Regions from separate parts of the Peribacillus sp. BM1 genome, predicted to be linked through region 2. Evidence: riboswitches for the same ligand, from Rfam matches in the RefSeq annotation. Region 2 holds a riboswitch; the other holds the start of a gene.
The links. Region 2 has a riboswitch for glycine ahead of AC1MGI_RS08495 (MFS transporter). Riboswitches for the same ligand answer to the same signal wherever they lie in the genome.

Region 1 (6,022 bases), 2.0 Mb from region 2:
GGATGATAGCCGAAATCCAACAATCTTTTGGCAATATCGAGCGTACGCACGCCTAGTTTCTTTTGGCGTCTGCCGCTTAATACGAATTCATGTTTGCAATGCTTATCGTATGGCAGGTCATAGTACTCAGCGAGCCTTCTCATCATATAGTTTGCATTTAGAACCGCATTCTCTGTCACGGCCTTCAAGCCATCCGGCCCCATTGAGCGGATATATGTGTACGCTCTAACATTAATGCCGAAGTTACCGTAAAATGGCTTAACACGGCCGATCGATTGAGGTACGTCATATTCAAACGTATATTGACCATCTTTTTTAATAAGCACAGGTTTAGGCAAATACGGGATTAAGTCTTGCTTGACGCCAACTGGTCCAGAACCTGGGCCGCCGCCGCCATGTGGACCGGTAAACGTTTTGTGCAGATTTAAATGCACAACATCGAAGCCCATATCACCAGGACGCGCTTTGGAAAGTACAGCATTTAAGTTCGCACCATCATAATACAGTTTCCCACCTGCTTCATGGACAACTTTAGCCATTTCTAAAATATTCTCTTCAAACAATCCTAATGTATTTGGATTCGTTAGCATGAGTGCTGCTGTATCATCACCTACTACGCGTTTTAAATCCTCAAGATCAACCAAACCGAATTCATCCGATTTGACTGTGATCGTTTCAAACCCAGCAACAGTTGCAGAAGCTGGATTTGTTCCATGGGCAGAATCTGGGACAATGACTTTCGTACGTTTCGTATCTCCGTTTGCTTCATGGTACGCGCGAATCATCATTAATCCAGTCCACTCACCGTGCGCCCCTGCAGCTGGTTGTAGTGTGACTTGATCCATTCCCGTAATTTCCACAAGATGTTCTTGAAGATCATACATGAGCTCAAGCGCACCTTGCACAGTGCTGGCATCTTGAAGCGGGTGAATATGGGCGAAACCGGCAATTCGAGCTACATTTTCGTTAATTTTCGGATTATATTTCATCGTACAAGAACCGAGTGGATAAAAACCTGAATCCACACCATGATTGCGATGTGAAAGTGCCGTGTAATGGCGCATAATATCAAGCTCAGATACTTCTGGCAATTCCGCTTCCTCAACGCGAATATAGTCAGTTGGAAGCAGTTCTTCAAGTGAGATAGCTTCTATGTCCATTTCTGGTAGACTATAACCGATACGTCCTTCGGTACTCATTTCAAAAACTAATGGTTGATCCTGATTATTCATGGCTATCCCCCAATTCTTGTACAAATGCATCAATTTCTTCTTTTGTTCTCAACTCTGTCACGGCTACAAGCATGTGATCTTGAAGTTCTGGGTACGTTAAACCTAGATGATAGCCGCCAATTATGTCTTTGGCAAACAATTGATCATTGATTTCACGATACGATGCTGGAAGCTTAATCACGAATTCGTTAAACGAAGGACCTTCGAACACGACTTCGATTCCTTTAGCTTGCAAAGCTTTTTTCGCATAATGAGCTTTTTGGATGTTTTGTACAGCCATTTCCTTTACACCCTTTTTCCCGAGTGCTGTCATAGCTACGGAAGCAGCGAGAGCATTCAGTGCCTGGTTCGAACAAATATTAGAAGTTGCTTTATCACGACGAATATGCTGTTCCCGAGCTTGAAGCGTTAATACAAAGCCACGCTTGCCATCTTCATCAACGGTCTGCCCGACAAGTCTACCTGGTACTTTACGCAATAATTTATTCGTTACTGCAAAATACCCGCAATGTGGTCCACCAAATGCTGCAGGAATTCCAAATGGTTGAGCATCTCCAGCAACAATATCTGCGCCTAGTTTTCCAGGTGGGGTTAGGGCGCCTAACGCTAAGGGATTACTTGAGACAATAAACATCGCTTTTTGTTCATGAACGATTTTTTCAATCTCCTTTAAAGGCTCAATACGCCCAAAGAAATTTGGATATTGAACGATGACTCCTGCAATATCGTCGCTGATTAATTCTTGCAGTGCAGCCAAATCGGTTACACCATCACGATATGGAATTTCCACTACTTCAACACGCTGTCCCAACGCATACGACTTTACAACATCACGAGACTCAGGATGAACCGTACTAGAAATCAAGATTTTCTTACGTTTTGTATGCCCGCTACTTAGCATCGCTGCCTCAGCAAGAGCAGTTCCACCATCATACATAGAAGAATTAGCAACATCCATACCAGTCAATTCACAAATCATCGTTTGAAATTCAAAGATTGCTTGAAGCTCTCCTTGAGATATTTCCGGCTGATAAGGGGTATACGCTGTATAAAACTCAGAACGAGAAATCACATGGTCAACGATAATTGGTTGATAATGATCGTATACACCAGCACCTAGAAAAGAAGCATAGCGCTTTGCATCGGCGTTTTTCCCAGCCAATTTAGTAAGCTCTTTTAAAAGAGCTGGTTCTGATTTAGCAGGTTTAATCTTGTATTCACCTTGGAAACGTACGCTCTGTGGAATATCACTGAATAGCTCATCTATAGTAGAAACTCCAATTGCGGCTAACATTTCCTTTTGATCTTGGTCAGTCATCGGTAAATAGCGATGTTTAGTCATGAATTTCTCCCCCTCATCCTCTTGGTCGTTTATAAAATGGTGTCTTAGCCACTATGGCTTTCACGCGTTTGGAACGGATTTCAACTTCAACTTCTGTTCCAATCCCTGTAAACTCTTTTTTCAATAAGGCAAGACCGACGTTTTTCTTCAATGTCGGCGATTGTGTCCCAGTTGTCACTTCGCCAATCAATTCAGAACCATAGTAAACAGAATAACCATGACGTGGTATGCCGCGTTCGATCATTTCGATACCGACAAGCTTGCGCGGTGCACCATGTTCTTTTTGCTCGGCAAGAACAGACTTGCCGATGAAATCAGCCTCTTTGTCAACTTTAACCGCAAAACCAATTCCTGCTTCAATTGGCGAAATATCAGGTGTTAACTCTTGACCGTATAACGGAAGCTTCGCCTCGAACCGGAGGGTATCACGAGCACCTAGACCAATTGGTTGAACGCCTTCATCCTTACCTGCTTTGAGAATTTCTTTCCAGAGAGTTTTTGCGTCTTCGTTATTACAATACATTTCAAAGCCATCTTCCCCTGTATAACCTGTGCGTGATACGACGAGAGCCGTGACTCCATTAAGTTCCACATTTTCTTTGAAAGCAAAAAAGTCAATCTCACTCAAACTCGTGTTTACAGCTAATTTCTGAAGGACTTTTTCAGCAGCCGGACCTTGAAGAGCAAGCAAAGCAACTTCATTTGAGATATTTGTCAGTTCAACATTTTCAATCAAGTGATCATGCAACCAATTGAAATCCTTCTCAATATTGCCAGCATTCACGACTAATAAATAGTCATTTTTCGCTTTCTTGTAAATAATTAAATCATCGACAACTCCACCATTTTCATAGCACAATGCGGCATATTGCGCATGCCCTACTTCAAGCTTGAGAATATCGTTCGTAATCATTCTTTGTAAAAAGTCCGTGCTTCCTTCACCTTTTACAACAAACTCCCCCATATGAGAGACATCGAACAAGCCTGCTTTTGTACGTACTGCTTCATGTTCTTCTTTAATACTAGAAAACTGGACTGGTAGCTCCCAGCCACCAAAGTCAATCGTTTTACCACCATAATCGGCGTAAATCGTAAATAATGGTGTTCTTTTTAATTCAGTCATACTACGCCTCCTCATATTCTTAGAGCATAAAAACATCCATGAGCGCCTGCTCTAAAACTAAATCGATGGAAAAGGTTCAGGTTCTCAAATTGTATCACCTTATGAAGGTGACGGTGCGCAGCTGATTTTTTAGAAGCCCCGCCCCTTTTCCATAGAAAAAAGGACAGAGAAGCTCCTCCTGAGCTATTTCTCTGTCCTGAAACCTGAAAGTTTACCTTTAAAAGGCTTTCCCCTTTGGTGGTCTTAAAAGCTTCTGCTTTTAGACACTCTCCAGAGTTGCGTCCAACAAGGGTTCTTTTGCCTGAGAGATTCGCTGCTAAGCTTGCTCCTTCGGCGCTACAAAAGTAGTCTCTCCCCCAGCCTTCATCCGCATATAATATTGTCTTTTTTGAACATACTATGTAAATAAGGGTTGAACAACTAAGACGGACTTTGCCAACTTTACACAATCTTTATTTCACAGAAAAAGAGGCTACTTTCGCCAAACACCTAGAATTCTGTTACTACTATAGTAATTCAAACAGTGGAAGTCTTTCAAATAAAAATCATATTTATTAATAGAAAATTTCAAAATTTATTTATTACGTTCATACTACCATTAATAATGCTTGAATCGCAATAATTTTCTCGTAAAAACCAAACTTTTTTTTACATTTACCATATTAATGTTCGTATATTAGGTTTGTATATTTAGAAAGGAGCAATATTTATGCAAATTCGAATCAAATTTGACGATGAATGGTCAGAAGAATTTTTAGATAAAGTGGAGAATGACGGCCCTTGGGCGAATTGGGAGCTGTATAAACTTGCAGTTCAAGCGGAAAAGCATCTGGCCATTCCAGAATTTGAAGGGTTACAAGCACCTCATCATCTTAATCAGCTAACACCACTTCCTCATCAGCTCGAAGCTGCCCGACAAGTTGTTGAAAATATGAATGGCAAAGCGATTTTGGCTGATGAAGTAGGTCTTGGGAAAACAATCGAAGCTGGTTTAATCATTAAAGAATATATGATTCGGGGTCTCGTGAAAAAAGTACTGATTCTCGTTCCTGCTTCACTTGTTTCCCAATGGGCGTTTGAGTTAAATACAAAGTTTCATATCCCCGCTGTTGTTCAGAGAAAAAGCTATGTATGGGATTCATGTGATTGTATCGTATCATCCATAGATACAGCGAAGCGCAATCCACATAGAGACATCATTTTTAAGCAAGAATACGATTTAATCATTATTGACGAGGCTCATAAATTAAAAAATAATAAAACAAAAAACTACGAATTTGTTCAAAGTTTGAAAAAGAAATTCTGCCTTCTCTTAACTGCCACACCTATTCAAAATAAGGTAGAAGAAATCTTTCATCTTGTTTCCCTTCTTAAACCTGGACATTTAGGAAATGCAGCTCTTTTTTCTGAAAAGTATAAAGGAAAAGGCCGTACCATCTATGAAGATGAGCATCTTAAGGAGCTTGTTAATACGGTTATGATTCGAAACCGCCGTGCCGATACTGGAATCGAGTGGACGAAACGTCATGTTGAAACAATTATAATTAAATTCTCACCTACTGAGCAGGCATTATATGACGCTGTAGCTGCGTTCCGATCGCAATCTGAAGGAGCGGGAAGTGCATTTTCAAGCCTAACCCTCCAAAGAGAAGCATGTAGCAGCAAAGAAGCAGTCTTTACCACTTTAAAAAACATGTCTCAAAAACATGAAAATCCTGCACCTGAATTCATAGAAAAGTTGAATAATCTCTTTGAAACAGCAAAGCAAGTTGAGCGCAATTCAAAGGCAGAGAAGGCGTTGGAATTAATCCAGAAAATCAACGATAAAGTCATTATTTTCACGGAGTACCGAGCTACACAACTTTATTTGCAATGGTTTTTACAGCAAAACGGCATAAGCTCAGTACCTTTTCGTGGCGGGTTTAAGCGCGGTAAAAAAGATTGGATGAAAGAGCTATTTCAAAATAAGATTCAAGTGCTAATTGCTACAGAAGCTGGCGGTGAAGGTATCAACTTACAATTTTGTCATCATTTAATTAACTTTGATTTGCCATGGAATCCGATGCGGCTGGAGCAGCGAATTGGCAGGATTCATCGGCTCGGTCAAACCAAAGATGTCATGATTTATAATTTCGCGACGGAAAATACAGTAGAAGAACATATCTTGAAACTTCTCTATGAAAAGATTCAGTTATTTGAAAAGGTGATTGGCGAGTTAGATGATATTTTAACAAAATTAGATATCGGCAATATTGAAGATTATTTAGTGGATGTAGTAGATGGGTCAAAATCAGAAGGTGAAATGAAAATTAAAATGGATAATCT
Region 2 (6,022 bases):
TTCCAAAGGGAATGGATGCAGAGCAAGCCCAGCGAAAACTTATTAAAATCATGGCTGGGGTAATCATGCATGTGGTGGATGAGATGGGCGATGAAATATCCCCTGAAGAACGTTCTCAGAAACTTGATGAGGCTATTCGGTTAGGGTACTTCTATGGTCTGACCTATCCATTCATTGACGATCTTCTCGATGCCAAAGTTTTATCCGAAAAAGAGAAAAGAAAATATTCTGATTTAATACGTACCACACTTATCACAGGTGCTGTTCCGGAATTGGGCGAGTGGACTGGAAAAAACTCAGATCTAATCCGCTATATTCATACGGAACTCCGAGATGCCTTTGAGTATATGAAGGCCTATCAGCGACCAGAGACGAGAAAAAAATTTTTCGAGCAATCCTATGTGTTTTTTCATTCTCAGGAAGTGGACCGTGTAAAAGAACTATCCAATGCAAATTACACCAATGAAGAGCTTTATATCCCGATTATTTTAAAATCCTCTTCTTCACGATTAATTGTCCGTTCAGTAATCAGTGCTTCTTTTGACGAGGGTTTTGACAACCGAACATTCTTTTATGGAATTTACAATCAGCTTGCTGATGATTTTGCAGATATGTTTGATGACATGAAGGACGGTGCGGTAACCCCTTATACCTATTATATGAAATATCATGATCAACGTCCGGATCTTATAAATCCATTTGAATTATACTGGACGGTCATCTCCCATTTGATCCATAACGTGTATCATTCAGATACGAAGACCTGTGAAGTGATATTGGATCGTGCGATAAATGGCCTGAAACGATTTAAAGAACGAATGGGAACCAAAAAATACAATGAAGTTATGGAGTTATTTGCTCCTGAAAATCCGAATTTCAATCATGTAATCCAAAAAATGGTTCAAAAAGCGGATGATGTGGATTTCTTTGATAAATTGCTTAGGGACCATATGATTACCATCCTGAAAAATGAGCGGAAAGAGCAGGAAGAATTTTTAGATACGATCGAAACCGTACGTAATCAGATCAACAACATCTTATATATTTCTAAAACCGATAATGTTCCTTTGATGGAAGAGCCAATCGTTGATGCTGCAAATTACAGTTTGGAAGGCGATGGCAAGCGATTGAGGCCGATTGTGACTTGGGTGATGGGTGTTGATGTATATGGATTAGAAAGTTCAGCAATCGTTCCACTTCTAAGATCATTGGAGTATATGCATACCGCATCCCTAATCTTCGATGATTTGCCATCCCAAGATAATGCGTCCATCCGCAGGGGGCGTCCAACCCTTCATCAGGTGTATACAACTGCAATAGCTGAACTAACCGGTCTCTTTCTGACCCAGAGGGCAACCTGGGAACAAGCATCTCTAGACCAGTTCGATTTGAAAACTGTACTTAACTTGATTCAATATTCGGCCCAAATGACAGAGGATATGTGTAAGGGACAAGCGATGGACTTGAATTCTAAAGGGAAACAATTGACACTGGAACAATTGAATATGATGAGTTTTTATAAAACTGGGATTGCCTTTGAAGCTTCCCTTATCATGCCTGCCATTCTCGCCCAGGCGAATGAGTTAGAGATTAAAGCTTTGAAAAAGTTTGCTCATCATGCCGGTATTGCGTTTCAGATTAAGGATGATCTGCTTGATGTTGAGGGAGATTTGAACGTACTCGGAAAACCAATTGGCAAAGATGCTGAAAACAACAATAAAACTTTTGTATCAGTCCTAGGTGCTGCTGGTGCTAGAAAGGCAATGTGGGAACATTACTGTCTTGCGATAGAAGCGATGCACGAGATGCCCCGGAAAACTCCTTTTCTGAAGCATCTATTAAATTATATTGTGAACCGGGATCATTAAGAGTTTGTGATACGTAAAATTTAGATAGAATACCGAGAGTTTTTTTATTCTTAGCATCTGAAGTGTTGAAGCATTACTTTGGACATGTTGAGTGCGTGGCACGACTTATTTTAAAATAAGACAACAAATGGGACAGTTTCCTGTCCCTATGTCCCTTGCGGTTGAATCAAACGGAGCTTAATGACAGGGGATTAAACGGATATATTGTATGACGATAGATATCATGTACATTTAGGTTATTATGAAGATAACTTTGATTTTGAGTGTGTAGCATTCAAAAGGCAATCGGAAAATGTATGGGATGTTTTCTATGATTTTGACCAGTATGGTTTTCAAAACATGACCCCCAAAAACGAATTATCAATAGATGGATTTGGAAGTAGAATTTTTGCCATCTACAATAAAGAACTTGATTATGATTTTGGGGTAAAAAGATTTGAGCAGTGGTTATCGTTGCATAATATAATTTAATGGGCAAGGTTCATTTTCCCGCAAATCTTTCATTTTGTAGATGTCTAATGGGACAGGAAACCTGTCCTTATGTCCCCTTAAATGTAAGGTATTTCCTTTCCCTCTATCAAGGCTTTCAAATTTGCTAACGATTCGTCGAAGTCTCCGGAATTCATTGTAACTCTTATTCCATTGCTTTCCTCATCTAACATAAAGGATATAAGTGTTTGTTGTGAATCCAAGTAAAGGGAAAACTCCTGATAAGGTTTTACATTCTCAATCGTTAAGGACATAGGAAATTTCTCTATTAGACTATTATGAACACTAGGCATTAACGTAAAAGTTACTTGCTCTCCTACAGTTAGATTGGGGATTTCCCAAGGTGAACCCGGCGCATACCATTGTGATAGTTTTTCCTCATCAGTAATAGCATTCCAAACCGTTTCTTTATCACTAACAATCAAAATAGAACTATTATCTTCTGTACTACTCATTAATTAGCCCACCTTCAATATTAATTCATTGTTATTTTTAACATACTTGACAAAGAATTCTTTTTCAACTAAATGAGCGTTACCTCCTCATTCATATTAATACCTTCCGTGGAACGTCTTGTGAAACGAATGTTTCTGAGTGTCAAAGTGACAATAATTTTTGAAAGCGTTTTCGATTTTAGTTGACATGTTCGGAATTTGAAATTATTCTATAAATATAGAATATACAGAATATACAGAAAATATAGTTGGATGAAAGTTGCAGGAGAGTGTTTATGATAAGCCACCGAAGGAGCAAACTTCAATAAGACCCTTGAAGCGAATCTCTCAGGTAGAAGAACTGCAACTGGACACACCTCTGGAGAGAGCGTATGAATTGATACGCCACCAAAGGGGAAAGGCTCTATTGAGCTAAACTCTCAGGTAAAGGGACAGAGAAGGGCAGAGAAAAACACACTGTTTTTCTCTGTCCTTTTTATTGTGCCTGCAATTTACACGATCATCATCACTGAAGAGACATAGTTAGTTTAATGGATAGTTAACCAAAAAGGAGAGGTTTACCATGAAAACAAGCTATAGAGGTAATAACAGAATGATGACGGGGATTGTGTTTGGGGTGCTTACGTATTGGCTTTTCTCACAGTCACTAATAAATGTGATGCCGGAAGTTCAGTTAGATATGGGAATTTCATTGGGAGTTTTGAATACAGCCATTAGTTTATCCGGATTATTTTCAGGCATGTTTATTGTAGCAGCTGGAGGAATATCTGATCGAATTGGACGCAAGAAAATTACGACTATTGGCTTACTATTAAATATAATTGGTTCACTTTGTCTCGTCTTTGCACAGGAGACGATTCTCTTAATGATTGGGCGTGTGATTCAAGGTTTCTCGGCAGCGTGTATTATGCCTGCGACGATTGCTTTGGTGAAAACCTATTTTGATGGTGCTGATCGACAAAGAGCCTTAAGCTACTGGTCTTTTGGATCTTGGGGCGGCATGGGCATTTGTTCGTTTGCAGGAGGTTTAATTGCTACGTCTTTGGGATGGCGTTGGATTTTTGTTTTTTCCATTATTTTCACTTTGCTATCTATGTTTTTGATTAAAAATGTACCAGAGAGTAAAGCCGAACAAAGCCATTCATCAAAATTTGACTTTTCTGGCTTTGTTATCTTTCTCCTAGTGATGCTCGCTTTAAATGTTGTCATTACAAGTGGAGAGGACTTGGGTTGGACAAGCCCCATTTCGTTGACGTTAGTGGCTGTCACTGTCATAGGTGGTTGGGTATTTTTAAAAGTTGTAAAAGGAAAATCTAACGGATTTATCGATCTTTCTTTATTTAAAAATAACTATTTTACTGGGGCTACTTTGTCAAACTTTTTACTGAGTGCTGTAGCGGGGGCACTTATTGTTGCCAATACCTATGTCCAAATGGCAAGAGGATACAGTTCCTTTCAATCTGGGTTATTATCTATTGGCAATTTAGTTGCTGTGTTAGTGATGATTCGTGTTGGTGAAAAAGTATTACAACGAAGTGGTCCAAGAAAGCCGATGGTCTTAGCTTGTCTTTTAGTGATAGCTGGAATTATGTTAATGACCTTAACAATCTTACCCAATTTGATTTATTCCGTTGTTGTTTTTATTGGTTTTACTGTGTACGGGATTGGACTTGGCCTTTATGCGACACCATCTATAGATACAGCAGTAGACAATGTTCCGACAGCAAAGGCAGGAGAGGCAGCAGGTATTTATAAAATGTCTAGTACACTTGGCAGCTCATTCGGTTTAGCGATATCTGTTACTGTTTATAGTGTAGTTGAAAAGGCTGGAAATATGGATGTGGCTGCAAGTATAGGGTTGCTGACAAATGCTATGTTTGCTGGACTAGCTTTACTAGCTATAGTAGCTACGATTCCAAAAGAAGGTATTAAAAAATCAATAAAAGAGAGAAAGGCTTCTTGAACTACATTGAGTCATGCACCATAAAGAAAGATAATGGGGAAGAAAAAATTGTAGGAATAGAAGTATATTGGAAATAAAGATCAAAAGTGAATCTCATTTAAATCCGAAGTTTAATGAAAAAAAGAAGGAGAATGCTTGATATACGAAGCGTTTCCCCTTTTTCATGTACTATAAAATAATGTTTATAAGAATTATTTGTGTTATTGCCCAGCTTTTTAATACCTATTTAAAAAGCGGAATTTTTTTCAGTACAGCACAAACTGGAATAGCTACACAGATCCCCACAACGTTTTGAACGATGTTTCCGGGAATAGAGGCCGCTGGTATAATCCAGCTACTAAATAGTACCCCTTCACAAATGTAATAACCAGCTAACATAAAAGGAGCCGAAATGATAGTAGCAAATAGATTGAAACCAATACTATTTCCGTTGCGGCCTTTCGACCAGGCGATTTTCCCAACTATATATCCTTGCAAGCCGCGAGCTAAAATAGTGAACGGTGCCCACAATGTCCAACCAGAGATTAAGTCAAATAACCCCATCCCAACGGCACCAGCGATGGCGCCTTTTTTAGGACCAAATAAGATGGATCCGATAAAAAGCATAGCTGTCCCCATATGAACTAACCCGCCATTTGCCGTGATCGGTAGTTTGATATTTAACAAGACCGTGGCAACGAATACGAGTGCAATTAACATGGATGTTTGAATTAAATCGAAAGTACGTGTGTTTGAATAACTCGTTGTTTTTTGCATAGACATAAACCTTTCTTATCTTTTCTTTATAGGCATTAAGGGATAGAAGTGCAAGGTTGCCGTTTCTTTTGAAATCTAGATCGCGTATGTCTTCAACAGGGGTAACTTAATGATAGTCAACACTGCAACGGATTCCTTCTATCAGTCAGAACGAAAAATTATATAAAACCTTCACCATAGATACCGTTATCGAGCACTTGGACATGATAAACGAGTTCAGTCCATACTTGTACAAGTGGTTTCCGATGATAGCAGCATCCTTTCCCTTTAATGCCGTTTATTTACTGAAAACTTTAGCAAAGGATTGGTATATTTAAAAGTGTCAATTTAGCTTAAAACTTAGGTGCCAGTTTATAGAAGGAATCTAAACTCTTTGCATCATAAAAATGATAGAATCAAAAGAAAATTATGATTGAACCGGATACGCATGTGAATGAAGTGGTCTGAATTTCGTCAGCATTTTCCAGAACGGTGTGTCTTAGTAGAAGCAT

Region 1: another riboswitch for glycine. It lies ahead of gcvT (glycine cleavage system aminomethyltransferase GcvT); the one in region 2 lies ahead of AC1MGI_RS08495 (MFS transporter).

What each region holds. Positions count from the first base shown of each region.
Region 1 is NZ_CM155259.1:3,775,878-3,781,899, forward strand. It holds gene gcvPB (aminomethyl-transferring glycine dehydrogenase subunit GcvPB) at 1-1,232, opposite strand, end outside; gene gcvPA (aminomethyl-transferring glycine dehydrogenase subunit GcvPA) at 1,225-2,574, opposite strand; gene gcvT (glycine cleavage system aminomethyltransferase GcvT) at 2,588-3,697, opposite strand; glycine riboswitch at 3,887-3,973, opposite strand; glycine riboswitch at 3,977-4,064, opposite strand; gene AC1MGI_RS18145 (DEAD/DEAH box helicase) at 4,407-6,022, shown strand, end outside.
Region 2 is NZ_CM155259.1:1,757,116-1,763,137, forward strand. It holds gene AC1MGI_RS08480 (polyprenyl synthetase family protein) at 1-1,868, shown strand, start outside; gene AC1MGI_RS08485 (DUF3986 family protein) at 2,073-2,339, shown strand; gene AC1MGI_RS08490 (SRPBCC domain-containing protein) at 2,417-2,812, opposite strand; glycine riboswitch at 3,065-3,165, shown strand; glycine riboswitch at 3,169-3,249, shown strand; gene AC1MGI_RS08495 (MFS transporter) at 3,375-4,775, shown strand; gene AC1MGI_RS08500 (ECF transporter S component) at 4,998-5,531, opposite strand.